3 regions of the Pseudoalteromonas sp. TAE56 genome follow, and region 3 is predicted to be linked to each of the others. Evidence: predicted binding sites of a transcription regulator. Region 3 holds the regulator's gene; each other region holds the start of a gene.
The links. The regulator LexA, encoded in region 3, represses DNA repair genes until DNA is damaged. The targets are predictions, from matches to a motif close to TACTGTATNNNNATACAGTA.
Positions count from the first base shown of each region.

Region 1: the regulator LexA is predicted to act here: its motif matches at 1,165-1,184, upstream of L656_RS0115245 (DNA topoisomerase III).
Region 2: the regulator LexA is predicted to act here: its motif matches at 1,358-1,377, upstream of L656_RS0104470 (SulA-like leucine-rich domain-containing protein).

Region 1 covers NZ_AUTN01000131.1:5,422-9,628, forward strand. Annotated here, with positions in the region: gene L656_RS0115240 (hypothetical protein) at 1-1,020, opposite strand, end outside; gene L656_RS0115245 (DNA topoisomerase III) at 1,219-3,174, shown strand; gene L656_RS0115250 (type III restriction-modification system endonuclease) at 3,253-4,207, opposite strand, start outside.
Region 2 covers NZ_AUTN01000066.1:6,911-11,117, reverse strand. Annotated here, with positions in the region: gene L656_RS0104480 (NCS2 family permease) at 1-518, opposite strand, end outside; gene L656_RS0104475 (tetratricopeptide repeat protein) at 637-1,101, shown strand; gene L656_RS0104470 (SulA-like leucine-rich domain-containing protein) at 1,400-1,834, shown strand; gene L656_RS0104465 (YchJ family protein) at 1,873-2,352, shown strand; gene L656_RS0104460 (GGDEF domain-containing response regulator) at 2,427-3,344, opposite strand; gene L656_RS0104455 (DUF6172 family protein) at 3,538-3,840, opposite strand; gene L656_RS0104450 (VC2046/SO_2500 family protein) at 4,020-4,207, opposite strand, start outside.
Region 3 covers NZ_AUTN01000117.1:14,376-18,582, reverse strand. Annotated here, with positions in the region: gene ctaD (cytochrome c oxidase subunit I) at 1-238, opposite strand, end outside; gene coxB (cytochrome c oxidase subunit II) at 238-1,380, opposite strand; gene lexA (transcriptional repressor LexA) at 1,863-2,480, opposite strand; gene L656_RS0113775 (PaaI family thioesterase) at 2,648-3,088, shown strand; gene L656_RS0113770 (hypothetical protein) at 3,089-3,469, opposite strand; gene L656_RS0113765 (membrane protein) at 3,783-4,207, shown strand, end outside.

The DNA of each region.
Region 1 (4,207 bases), on a different contig from region 3:
AAGATCTGGTTTTGGAAGTGAGTCAGATAAAGATTTATATTTATCCCATTTATTAACACTTTTAATTTCTCCAAAAGTTTCACTTCCTCTTAACACAATTGAAATTATATTTGCGAGGGCTGGGCATTCATAATATTCGTCCCAAACCTTCTCAGGAAGATCATCAACATATTGGTCATAATCAAAATGCCCATACTCCTCAATATTATTACCAATCCAATACTGTATTCTTTGCCCGCTTAAACTGGCACCAATAAGCCTTAACGCATATTTTTTATCTTTCTTCCCTAAAACATCATGTATAAAATTAGATAGATGTCCTCTTAGATTATCTATAACTTTAAATTTATCTAGAAAAGTAATAGTCTGTGTTGTTTTCTTAGCTATAGAACCTATATGTCGAAATATAGGTTCATCCGGTACACCAAGCTCTGTTATGACTTCAACCTCTGAAAGAGATTTAACATTATCTAAAATTTGGTCTAAATCTTTCTCTTGATATATATATTTAAAACTAAAAGAACCACCTAACTCCCTTTGAACTCTACTCTTTATTTTACTAATATCACCGCGAGAACCACCCCTAGAGTATTCATCAACTTTTTGAGATACCAATCTATTTTTAACATTTTTATGGGCTTGTCCAAAAATAGATGCGTAAACGGAAACGGAGGCAGAACCAGAATAATGCGTAAAAACACCACATTTGGTCGTAGGGTTAAAACAAAACAAGCTCGCTTCAGTACTAGTTTGATCTTCTTTTAACTCAACTCTATTAACTTTCAACTGCCCTGAGTCATCCCTCTCTGTTGCAAGTTTTTTTTTATCATCCCTAAATGTCAAAATTAACCCAACAGCTAAACCATCTACAATCCTAGTAAAAACTCTTGTAGTATATTGCCCAACATTAATATCTTGAGTTTTACTAATTGATTCAAGCTCTTGATAGAAGTCATTGACTTCAATACCTTCTGAAAACTGCATTTCAAAACCAGATACTTTTACTTTTGTTCCTGCCATTAATATATCCCTATAGCCGATAATTATTATTGTATTGAGCGTTTATAAAATTGTGTTAAATAGAAAAACTTGCGGCTCACTCATTAAATCAGATACTAACCATGAGATTAGCATTTTAGATAGGTAAATGTACAAACACATAAATACTGTTATTATATACAGCATCGTTAAAAGCTAAAACCGAATAATAGATATAAAATGAGATTATTTATTGCTGAAAAGCCTAGCCTAGCCAGAGCTCTAATAGCTGTATTACCAAAGCCTCATAAAAAAAATGATGGTTACACTGAAACTGGTAACGGTGATATCGTCACTTGGTGCATAGGCCACTTATTAGAACAAGCAGAACCTCAGTTTTACAATCCTGAATTCAAAAAATGGTCAGTTGACCATTTGCCTATTATTCCTGATGAGTGGAAACTTGTTGCTAAGACAAAAACTAAGAAGCAGCTTTCAGTTGTCAAAAAGCTAATTAAACAAGCCGATCAACTGGTCAATGTAGGTGATCCAGATAGAGAAGGCCAAATTTTAGTCGACGAAGTAATTAACTTTTGTGGTGTATCTAAAGCTAAAAATGCTAAAACATTGAGATGCTTAATAAGTGACCTTAATCCTTCTGCTGTAAAAAAATCAGTAAATTCGCTTCAAAAAAATTCTAATTTTATTCCTCTTGCTACCTCAGCATTGGCCAGAGCCAGAGCCGATTGGCTTTATGGTATTAATATGACCAGGTTATGTACACTTCAAGGACAAAAATCCGGTTACCAGGGCGTACTTTCTATTGGTAGAGTTCAAACCCCTGTTTTAGGCTTAGTCGTTCATCGTGATATGGAGATTGAAAATTTTGTTTCTAAACCTTTTTATGAAGTATTAGCAACTCTTAAAACAAATGATGGTGAATGCTATGAAGCAAAATGGAAACCCAGTAAGGCTTGCGAGCCTTATATGGATGAAGATAACCATGTAGTTTCAAAAAAATTAGTAGAGACTGTTGTTGAAAAAATTACAAACAAAGAAGGTGTTGTAACTGATGTTAAAGAGACGATAAAGAAACAAGCTCCCCCATTACCTTATAGCTTATCTGCATTACAAATTGATGCTTCAAAGCGTTTTGGCATGAGCGCTCAAAATGTACTAGATACATGCCAAGAGCTCTATGAGCGTTTTCAACTTATTACCTACCCGAGGTCGGACAGCCGTCACTTACCTAAAGAGCACTTAAAAGAAGTTAACCAAGTTACTAATGCCATTAAATCAAATCATAATGCCTTAGGTGAAACTGTAGATAATGCAAATCTAAACCTAAAAAGTAGAGCGTGGGATGACTCAAAAGTGACCGCTCACCACGCAATAATACCAACAAGTAAAACGTTAAATATGAGTAATCTATCTTCTTTCCAAACTAATATTTATGAGCTGATTGCAAGGCAATATTTAATTCAGTTTTATTCAAATTTTGAATATCAAGAAAAACAAATTGATACAGAAATTTCAGGTGGGCTATTCGTTACTAAACAAAAAGAAGTAATATCACAAGGATGGAAAGTACTATTCCCAGCGAAATTATCAAACAATAAAAACTCAGATAATGACTTTTCAGCTAAAAAACTGCCAAACGTCAAAATAAATGAGCTGGTTCAATGTATTAACGCCCAGCTTATTGAAAAACAAACTTCGCCACCCAAGTACTTTAATGATGCATCGCTTCTATCTGCCATGACAGGTATTGCAAGGTATGTTCAAGACTCATCGATAAAGAAAATAATGCGTGAGACTGATGGGCTTGGAACTGAAGCAACGAGAGCTGGTATTATTGAACTGTTATTTAAACGCCAGTTTTTAAAACGCAATGGTAAAGAAATTCGTGCCACTGATGTGGGCAAAGAATTAATTACAGGACTTCCTGTAAAAATGGTCGTACCTGATATGACCGCGCACTGGGAATCACAACTTGAATCAATCAATCAACGTGAGATGACATATAACAACTTCATGCAACCATTAACAATACAGTTGAACCAATTAGTGCAGAATATTCAATCTATTGATTTTCAGGCTCTAAAAGGTAAAGGAAAGTCATCTTTCAAGCCAAAAACAAGACGTAAATCAACTCAATCTCGTCGTACTATAAAAAATAATTTAAATAAGAGTTAAAGATTTTGTTCGCCTGATAAAGAAAATAACTAACAAAATTCAATACTGCCCTTGTATAACAAGGGCAGTCGTATTTCATTATATATGTTGCTTGATTAACTCGTAGATGCGGTCATCAGCAAATTGTGTTTTGAAATCTACCTTTACTTTTTTGTCTATCTTTTTAAATAGTAATTTTGCATGTTCTATTTTTCTCTCTTCTTCTTTACGAAGATTATCTTTACCTTCAACGTTTTTAGTTTCAATGATGAAGTTCAAAAAGTCGCCTTTACTTGTTTCCATTATATACGCAAAGTCAGGTGAGTAAGAATATCCCCCAGCAACAGGAATTTTAAGTGAATTCTTCGGAATTTTGGTAAAAACAGTTACAGAGATAATCTCATCTTCAGTAATATTCTTTTTTTCAAGATCTGAATCATAAAACACATCCTCAAATAGGTAGTTTTTCACAGGAGGTTTAACTTCATCTGTGTGAACACCTAAATCGCTAGCCATAACTTCACTTAACCATTCACCTTTGTCGTCAGTAAACTTCGTAGGATGAACGTCATTTGTGATGAAGTTATAGTCCAAGTGAAATTTATTAAATGAATTGTTTAACAAGAACTTACTGAACCCTGATTTTATTTTTCGAACTGTTTGAATATTCAAATAGTCAGTTATATCTATAATGCTTTGCACGCTTACAAATGCTTTATGCAGTGTAGACAATTTAATAAAGGCCTCTTGTGATAAGCGATTAAGGAACTCTTTGTAAGTCATAGTAGAAAACTTGGTGAAATCATCATCGTTACCAAACATTGACTTAGACATAGCTGTATCATTATGGATGTATACAGTTTCAATACGAGTCTGAACGCCAGTTTTCTTGAACTTATCTGACTCTTCAATCAGATACTTTTTAAACAGCTCAAGGAAGTCATCTTCGCTTGCAATCTTGTATTCTAAAATCGCTTTTTTGTTAATCATCTCCCAAAGCTCTTTTAGCTCATCGAACTTACCAACGCGCATCTTAGAAGTTTTTTTAGCCCCC
Region 2 (4,207 bases), on a different contig from region 3:
AACGGTCCTGGAGAAGTAATGTCGCCCAACTGTACTAATGTTGCCGGGCTTGAGACAATAATGCCTGCATTTTTAAGGGCAATTAATGCTAAAAAAGCACCTATACCCGTTGCGATTGCTCGCTTGAGCACCAGAGGTATGGCATTAATAATCCACTCTCTGACTTTAAATAAGCTTAAAAACAAAAATATACAACCGGACATAAATACAGCCCCTAACGCGGCTTGCCAGGTATAACCCATTCCTAATACGACACCATACGTAAAAAAGGCATTTAGTCCCATACCAGGCGCTAATGCTAATGGATAGTTAGCCCATAAACCCATTATAAAACAGCCTATCGCAGCTGCTATACATGTCGCTACAAATGCAGCCCCTTGATCCATCCCAGCCTCTGCGAGCATAGCCGGGTTTACAAATACAATGTATACCATAGTTATAAAGGTAGTTAGGCCAGCAACGCATTCGCGTTTAACTGTTGAATTATTTTCGCTCAGTTTAAATAAGGCTTCGAACATAATAAACTTGTGATAGTAAAAAGTGGCGAGATTTTAACATAAAAATTATCTTTTACAGGACATTTTACCTTGCTATATACTAAACTGTTAGAGTAGTTAAAATAATAAATGAACCAATATGCTTAAAACAACACCTTGTGAGCAAGACTTAGAGCAACAGCTAGATAATATTTTAGGTTTTGTTACTCAACCCGAAAATACCTCTGTGCCCGTTGATAATAAAAAAGATGAGCAAAGTACGTTAAATAAAGCCCTATATTATTTAAAAAATAATCAAGCTCCATTGGCTGCAAAATGGATGCGACTTGCTGCAATGGCGGGAAACCATAGAGCACAGTTTTATTTAGGTTTATTCTTTGTGAAAGGTGAAGGCGTGCCACAAAGTGTATTTCATGCTGTAGCTTGGTTAAGCTTAGCAAGTAGCCAAGGGTACGCCCCTGCCACTGCAGCGGTTACAGATATACGCAAACATATCGAAACTAAGCGATTTAAAGATGCTCAATGTTATGCGGCAAGTTTGTACGAACAAATCCACCAACTCCAGTTTTCTCATATGATCCCTCGCACGAGTGAAAACACATAAGCTAACTATGATAGAAGTACTGTATGCAGTGTAAAAAAATACTGTATATGGTTACAAAGATAATCCTATACAGTATAAAACCCCAAAATGAAGACACTGCTCAAAAATTTATTTTTAGAATACCCTCTCAAAAATAATTCCATAACAATCTGATTAATAAAGAATTATAAATTAAAAAAATAAAAACAATGATCAAAAGCTGAATAACTGTACAAATAAATAGCATAAAAGGCTTGCACGAAAGCACTGTATAAACTACTGTATATGAATACTGTATAAAAACCCAGTGAGTGAAATTATGTTACAGCCTATTACCGTAAGAACAGTTAAAAGTTACCAACAAGATGAGCAAAGCGATTGCGTGAATTTGATTCAAATTGAAGATGAAATTTCAGCGACCTTTGAGCTTTTAAAAGTATTACACCAATACAATAGCTCTAATGCATGGACGTTACTAATTGCTCCAGATCATGTACCTAGCAAAGCTTTACTTGACTCATGCTCTATTGATACAAGTAAATTACTTGTTATTAGACAAAAGCACCTAGTAAATTTAGAGTATGTATTAAATTCTGCATTACATAACGGAAACTTTGCAGCGGTAATTACCTGGACCGATATAGTTAATAACCAACTACTTACGAATCTATCGTTCGATTTAAGTAAAACGAATACAAAACTATACTGTTTTACTAAAAAGTCTCAAACAACAGAGATATCACTCGCCCAATAAGCTTGTTAAACTAATGTTTTAGACTTTGTATTATTATTATGACTTCACTCAATACCACATTATGTTTTTGCAGCAGTGGGCACAATTATGCCGATTGCTGTGAGCCGCTTCACTTATCTGTTAAGCAAGCTGACACTCCTGAACAACTTATGCGCTCACGATTCAGTGCTTATGTTATTAAAAATGCAGAATATGTTTATCAAACCTACGCAAAAGAAAAACAAGCTGAAAATCCGGTTAAAGAAATCAATGATTTTGCTAACAGCTGTCGATTTATAAATCTTGATGTAATTGGGTCAAGCCATGATGGAGATACCGGCACTGTAGAATTTAAAGCCCAATATTTTTATCAAAACTTATTTTGTGAGCTTCACGAAAAATCGCAGTTTATTAAAGAAAATACTCAATGGTGTTATTTAGATGGCACTATATATCCTGTTGAAGATATTAAAGTGGGCAGAAATGATGACTGCCCATGTGGTAGCAATAAAAAGTACAAAAAATGTCATAGCGTGTAATAAATAATCTTATTTAATATTTATCACCTACAAGGTGTTTTTAAGTGGCAAAGTGATTTATTAGCTAGCTAAACTTAAAAACACACTTGGTTACGCCCTTGCATTTTGGACTCATACATTTTTTCATCTGCGATCTGCAAGGTGTTTTTGTTATTTACGTACGGTTGTAGGGTTGCACCGCCAATACTAATAGTCACAAAGTCATATTCTGAATATCTGTGTAATATTCCTAAATCGACCACATTTTGTTTAATTTTATCAGCAACACAAATTGCACCTTCAGTGCTTGTATGCGGTAGAACAACTACAAACTCTTCGCCGCCGTAACGCGCAACAAAATCGGTTGGCCTTTGCAAACTATTAGTAATAGTTTGTGCAACAAGGTTTAAAACCGTATCGCCTTGCACATGACCATAAAGATCGTTGTATTGCTTAAAGTAGTCTATATCGATGAGTAATAGTGCATAGTCGACTTTTTCTCGTAAGGCGCTTCGTTCCATTTTAGAAAAATGCGCATCAAAATAACGACGATTGAATACCTTTGTTAAATCATCTAGAAATACTTTTTGATTGAGTAAGTCATGTTGCAGTTTCATCGTAATATGGGCGCGCACTCTTCTATATAAAGTTTCCGAGTTAGTTGGTTTCTTTATAAAATCTACAGCCCCTGCTTCCCAGCACTCTTCTTCTTGATTTTCAGATGAGGTTACAAAAATAACGGGGATATCTTGTGTTTCAGATATATTTTTTAATTTTAGACATGTTTCAATACCACTCATTCCTTCCATATTAATATCGAGTAGTATTATATCTGGCGGATTATGTTTACAAATTTCAATCGCATCCTCACCACAGCTCGTTGTTGTTACACTAAAATGCTCTGATAATATTTTTTTTAATACAATTAAGCTTAATAGCTGATCGTCAACGACAAGTACCTTAGAGCTCTTTAAGCTTAATTTCAATTGGTGGTCAGAGTAATTTATCGGCATGGTACAACTGTTTTGTTTTTTTAATTAAACACACCCTATATCACTACATTTTGTTATGCAAATGTTAATAAAGTAAAATTCTACTTATTAGTTATTAATAAAAATGATTTAAGGTGAATCTTTAATGCATAAAAACAAAAAATGAGCCACTTGGGCTCATTTTAAAACTTCGAACACTTAATTAAATTAAGTGTTATTCGTCATCATCTAAATCTAACTGTTGACGTTGAGCAGGTCGAGCTAAAATCTCTACATAGAAAGAGGTCAAACCTTGCTTTTCAATTTCGCCAATTTGGTTACTTAATTCAGCAACGTGCACAACTTGCGCATCTTCAGCTGTGTTACCAAACTTACAGTCAAATGCCCAATAGTCAGCATCTTCAGGTAGCGTTTTATTACGCTCTCTTTTCAAATATTTTTTCACTTCGTGCTTTGCAGCATCAACCATACGAGGGTATTTGATTTTCTCGTGATTTAGCGTGAATGTTTTCTTCATTACGTTCCTAATTACCTTGGTTTAATGATAATGGCATTTCATGTCATACCATTTGACGCCATTATAGCAATTGCATTTAATTTTTGGATGCTTTTTTTTCATTAAATCAATTATTAGCAAATATATAAAGCAGACCCGTTATAAAGCATATATTAACTGATGATTATTACAATCATATATCACACCGCAATAAGCTGAAGTGGTTGATGTATTGCATCATTATTAAGGCTGTCGTAAAAAGCAGCTGCATCTATAGGAGGATTAGCAAGTTGCGTTTGTTCGCTTTTAATTCTTCTTCTGACAGCAAGCTCACAGTTATCTATTATATTAAGTGGAATATGCTTATCATCATTTCTAATCGCAAGTG
Region 3 (4,207 bases):
CTGTGGTCATTTGATTAAAAAAGTGAGGGTCGACCAACTGTAAACCAGGTTGAAATAATTCAGCTCTGATCACCATGGCCATTCCACCACCAATTAAGAACATGGTCAGCGAAAAAATTAAATATAAACTACCTATATCTTTATGATTAGTTGTGTAAAGCCAGCGTTTAAAACCTTTAGCTGGGTGATGAGCATGATGAGCTTCATTGGCGTTAGGTTGTTCTACTATGCTACTCATTAGTTCGCCTCCACTTTGGCATCAAGTGCTGCCTGTATTTGACTCGGTTGAATAACATCACCCGTATCATTACCCCACGCATTACGTTTATAAGTAATAACCGCTGCTAATTGCTTTATAGATAACTGCTTGGCAAATGCTTGCATTGCCGTACCAGGTCGTCCATGGATAACTACATCAATGTGATCTTTTATACCGCCAAGCACTATCGGGCTGCCTTTAAGTGCAGGAAATACACCCGGTAATCCCATGCCAGTGGGCTGATGACATGCAGCGCAATTGGCCATATATACTTGTTCGCCTAAAGTCATTAATTCTTCTTTTGGGAGGGTTTTATCAAGTAATGCGGCATCTGCTAATGCTGCTTTTTGTTTAGCCTGCTTTGCATCTGCAAGCCATGTTTTAAAATCAGCCTCAGATTTAGCAACCACCACAACGGGCATAAAGCCATGATCTTTACCACACAACTCAGCACATTGGCCTCGGTAAGTACCTTCTTCGTTTATGTTCGTCCATGTTTCGTTTATAAAGCCGGGATTCGCATCTTTTTTAACTGCAAAATCAGGTACCCACCAAGAGTGGATAACATCGTCAGAAGTCATTAAAAATCGTACTTTTTGATTTATTGGCAGTACGAGAGGTTTATCAACCTCAAGTAAGTAGTTAGGATTTTTATCTGCAAGATTAGCGATTTCATCTTGCGGGGTAGATAAAATAGAGTAGAACTCTACATCTTCGCCCATATATTCATAATGCCATTTCCATTGTGAACCTGTAATTTTAATAGTGAGATCAGCTTTGCTGGCATCTTCCATTGCAATTAGGGTTTTAGTAGCTGGTACTGCCATAGCAATTAAAATAACAAACGGAATTGCAGTCCAAAGTATTTCTACTTTAGTGCTTTCGTGAAATTGGGCAGGTACAGCCCCTTTAGATTTACGGTGATGAATAAGTGCCCAGAACATAATTGCGAACACTATCACCCCAATCACACAACATATTATAAATATAGTCATGTGCAGCTGATATACATTATTGCTTATATCGGTTACGCCTTTGCGCATATTGTATTGGCTGTTAGCCAAAACTGGGTGCGAAAAAACACATAATATAAGCCACAAGGTAGAGGTCAGTTTACCCATGTGGTGGCTCCTTTGATGCTATTGCGAATGCAAAGCGAAGAGGCATACGGCTTAAACGCCAATTCGTTATTTTTATTTTTTTAGCCAATCTCATTTAATATTGATTGGTTTTGCTGCGCCAACAACGTGTTTGTGTATATTGTGTGTTCTCAAAACTAAAAAGCTGTGAGTTATTATTAGCTCAGCACATTAACAATTAGCTAAAAAATGAACAACAAGCAAGTTTTAGTATAAAAAACAATCAGGTTGTAATTGGGTAATTAACAAAAAATCAGCAACTAGCTAGGCAACAGGAAGTTCAAAAGATGAGAAAAACAAAGGGGTTTAACGCATTTGGAGGGGAAATTATAAGTGCAAAAAAGTTTACAGGTTGAATAGTCAGTGGGCTGTTTACGCCCTATTTTAGTACGAATTTTAAAACAAAAATGCGTACTAATTAGTACGCATTTATAAAACTGCTTGTTTAAAAGCTATTTTTAAAGTCACATCCAATCAGCGTTTCTTATAACGCCAACGGCTAAGCCTTCAATATTAAAAGACTCATTCTCAAGATCTACTTCAATAGATTCAAAATCGTCGTTTTCAGCATGAAGTAATACTTTACGACCTGCTTTCTCAAGACGTTTTACAGTTACGTCTTCGTCTAAGCGGGCAACAACAACTTGTCCGTTTTCAGCGGTTTGAGTACGATGTACAGCAAGTAAATCACCATCCATAATACCAATATCTTTCATGCTCATACCGTTAACGCGTAGTAAAAAATCTGCAGCCGGTTTAAACATTAATGGATCGATTTTGCAGTGACTTTCAACGTGCTCTTGCGCCAAAATAGGTGAACCAGCAGCAACACGCCCTATAAGCGGTAAACCTAATTGTTCTGGCTCTTCTTCTTCAATTAACTGAATACCACGGCTTGCACCTGGCTTCATTTTAATGGCGCCTTTTTTAGCAAGTGCTTTTAAATGTTCTTCAGCAGCATTGGCACTTTTAAAACCTAATGTTTGCGCTATTTCAGCACGTGTAGGAGGCATACCAGTGTCTTTAATAAAAACTTTAATTAGTTCGAGTATTTGAGCTTGGCGGTTCGTTAATGGTCGCATACAACTGGTTTTCCATACAGTACATTTAACTGTGAGTATATACAGTTAAATAAAAATCGCAAATTTAAATTAAGCCTTAAAATAGCCAAAGTAATTTCACTTGTGTACATTTTAGGGATATAACTAAAACTAAGTTTATAAATGATAAAAAAAGCAAAGGAGTCATTATGAGTATTTGGTATCAACCTATTACTTTAGAGTTTTGCAAACAGCTAGATGAAGGTATAAATGGTCAAGGTACGCTGATGAAAACTATGGGGATAGAAATCACAGAGATTGGCGATGATTACTTGGTTGCCACAATGCCAGCAATTCCTGAGCATCATAACCCAATGGGGATGGTTCACGGCGGTGCTAACGTTGTACTTGCCGAAACAGTTGCCAGCTATGCAGCTAACTTTGTTGTCGATTTTACAAAATTTTACTGCGTGGGACAGGAAATTAGCGCAAGTCATTTAAAAGCGTCTCGTAACGGCACTTTAACAGCCACGGCAAGAGCATTTCATATCGGTAAACGTAGTTCAGTATGGGAAATAAAAATTACAAATAGCCGCAATGAGCTGTGCTGCGTATCTAAAATGACCGCAGCAGTCGTAGAGCGAAGATAGTTACTTTTCGATTGGGTAAATTGTAATTTCCATACCCGCACCAATCGCAGATATACGTAGTAATGTATCTGCATCTAAGGCTTGATTAAAGCACTTAGGAGAAGTGCCTGATTCAAAACCAATATCAAACGTTCTACGTGAACAGCTTAACCATTGCTTTAGCGCGTTACGCGAACACGATTCAATAAGCTCACATATATGGTTTATTGCTTTGTCAGGCGTGTTTACTACACCTGTTGCTTCAATACGCGCTAATTGACGGTATTCGTCTTTGTCATAATGTAAAATCGTAGCGACTTTTTTCAAGTCCGCCACTAGCAAACTAATATCTTGCTTTGATTCAAGCTCAAGATCTACATTTAAAAATTGAATTTCCGACATCGTTTCGTATTTATCCTCTAATAATTTCATTGCAAACTTTAACGCAGTTTTACCGTTATACCAAATCAACTATGCTCTATTAACCACTTTATATGGATATTTCGCAGCTTTTAAGTATTTATTAGCATTTAAAGCTAGCTAGATATCAAACATTCAGCTCAATTAAACAAATAAATCATGTTAGCAATTTAAGTGTAATCTTTTTTATTTTTAAATGATTACAGTAAGCTATAGTTTAAACTGCGACAAAATGTCGCAGTAACTTATCTCATTAATGTAATAAACTAGCCTCTAAAAATAATAAGACTAAAACATGAATAAAAAAATATTTAAACATGCTCGCAAGTTACATAAATGGTTAGGTTATTTATTAGCATTACAAATTTTAGCTTGGCTATTAGGTGGTTTAGTAATGAGCGCTATCCCTCTTGATAAAGTTCATGGGAAGCATCTTGCAACACGCACTCTTAATAACCCATTTACGCAAGCTGATTATGTTGCCTCCCTTGACGATATTGCATCTCAGGTGGCTAATCCAACACAAATAATTTTTGAGAACTTCTTAACCACACCTATAATTACAGTTATAAATAAAGATGAACAGCAAAGCTTTAACGGTATAACAGGCCGGCCTTTTGAGCCGCCAACTAAAATACAAATTACCGCAAATGCTAAAGCACACTTACTTATTGATGCTCAAGTGACAAGCGCTGTATTGCTAAAGCAAGGTATGCGAGA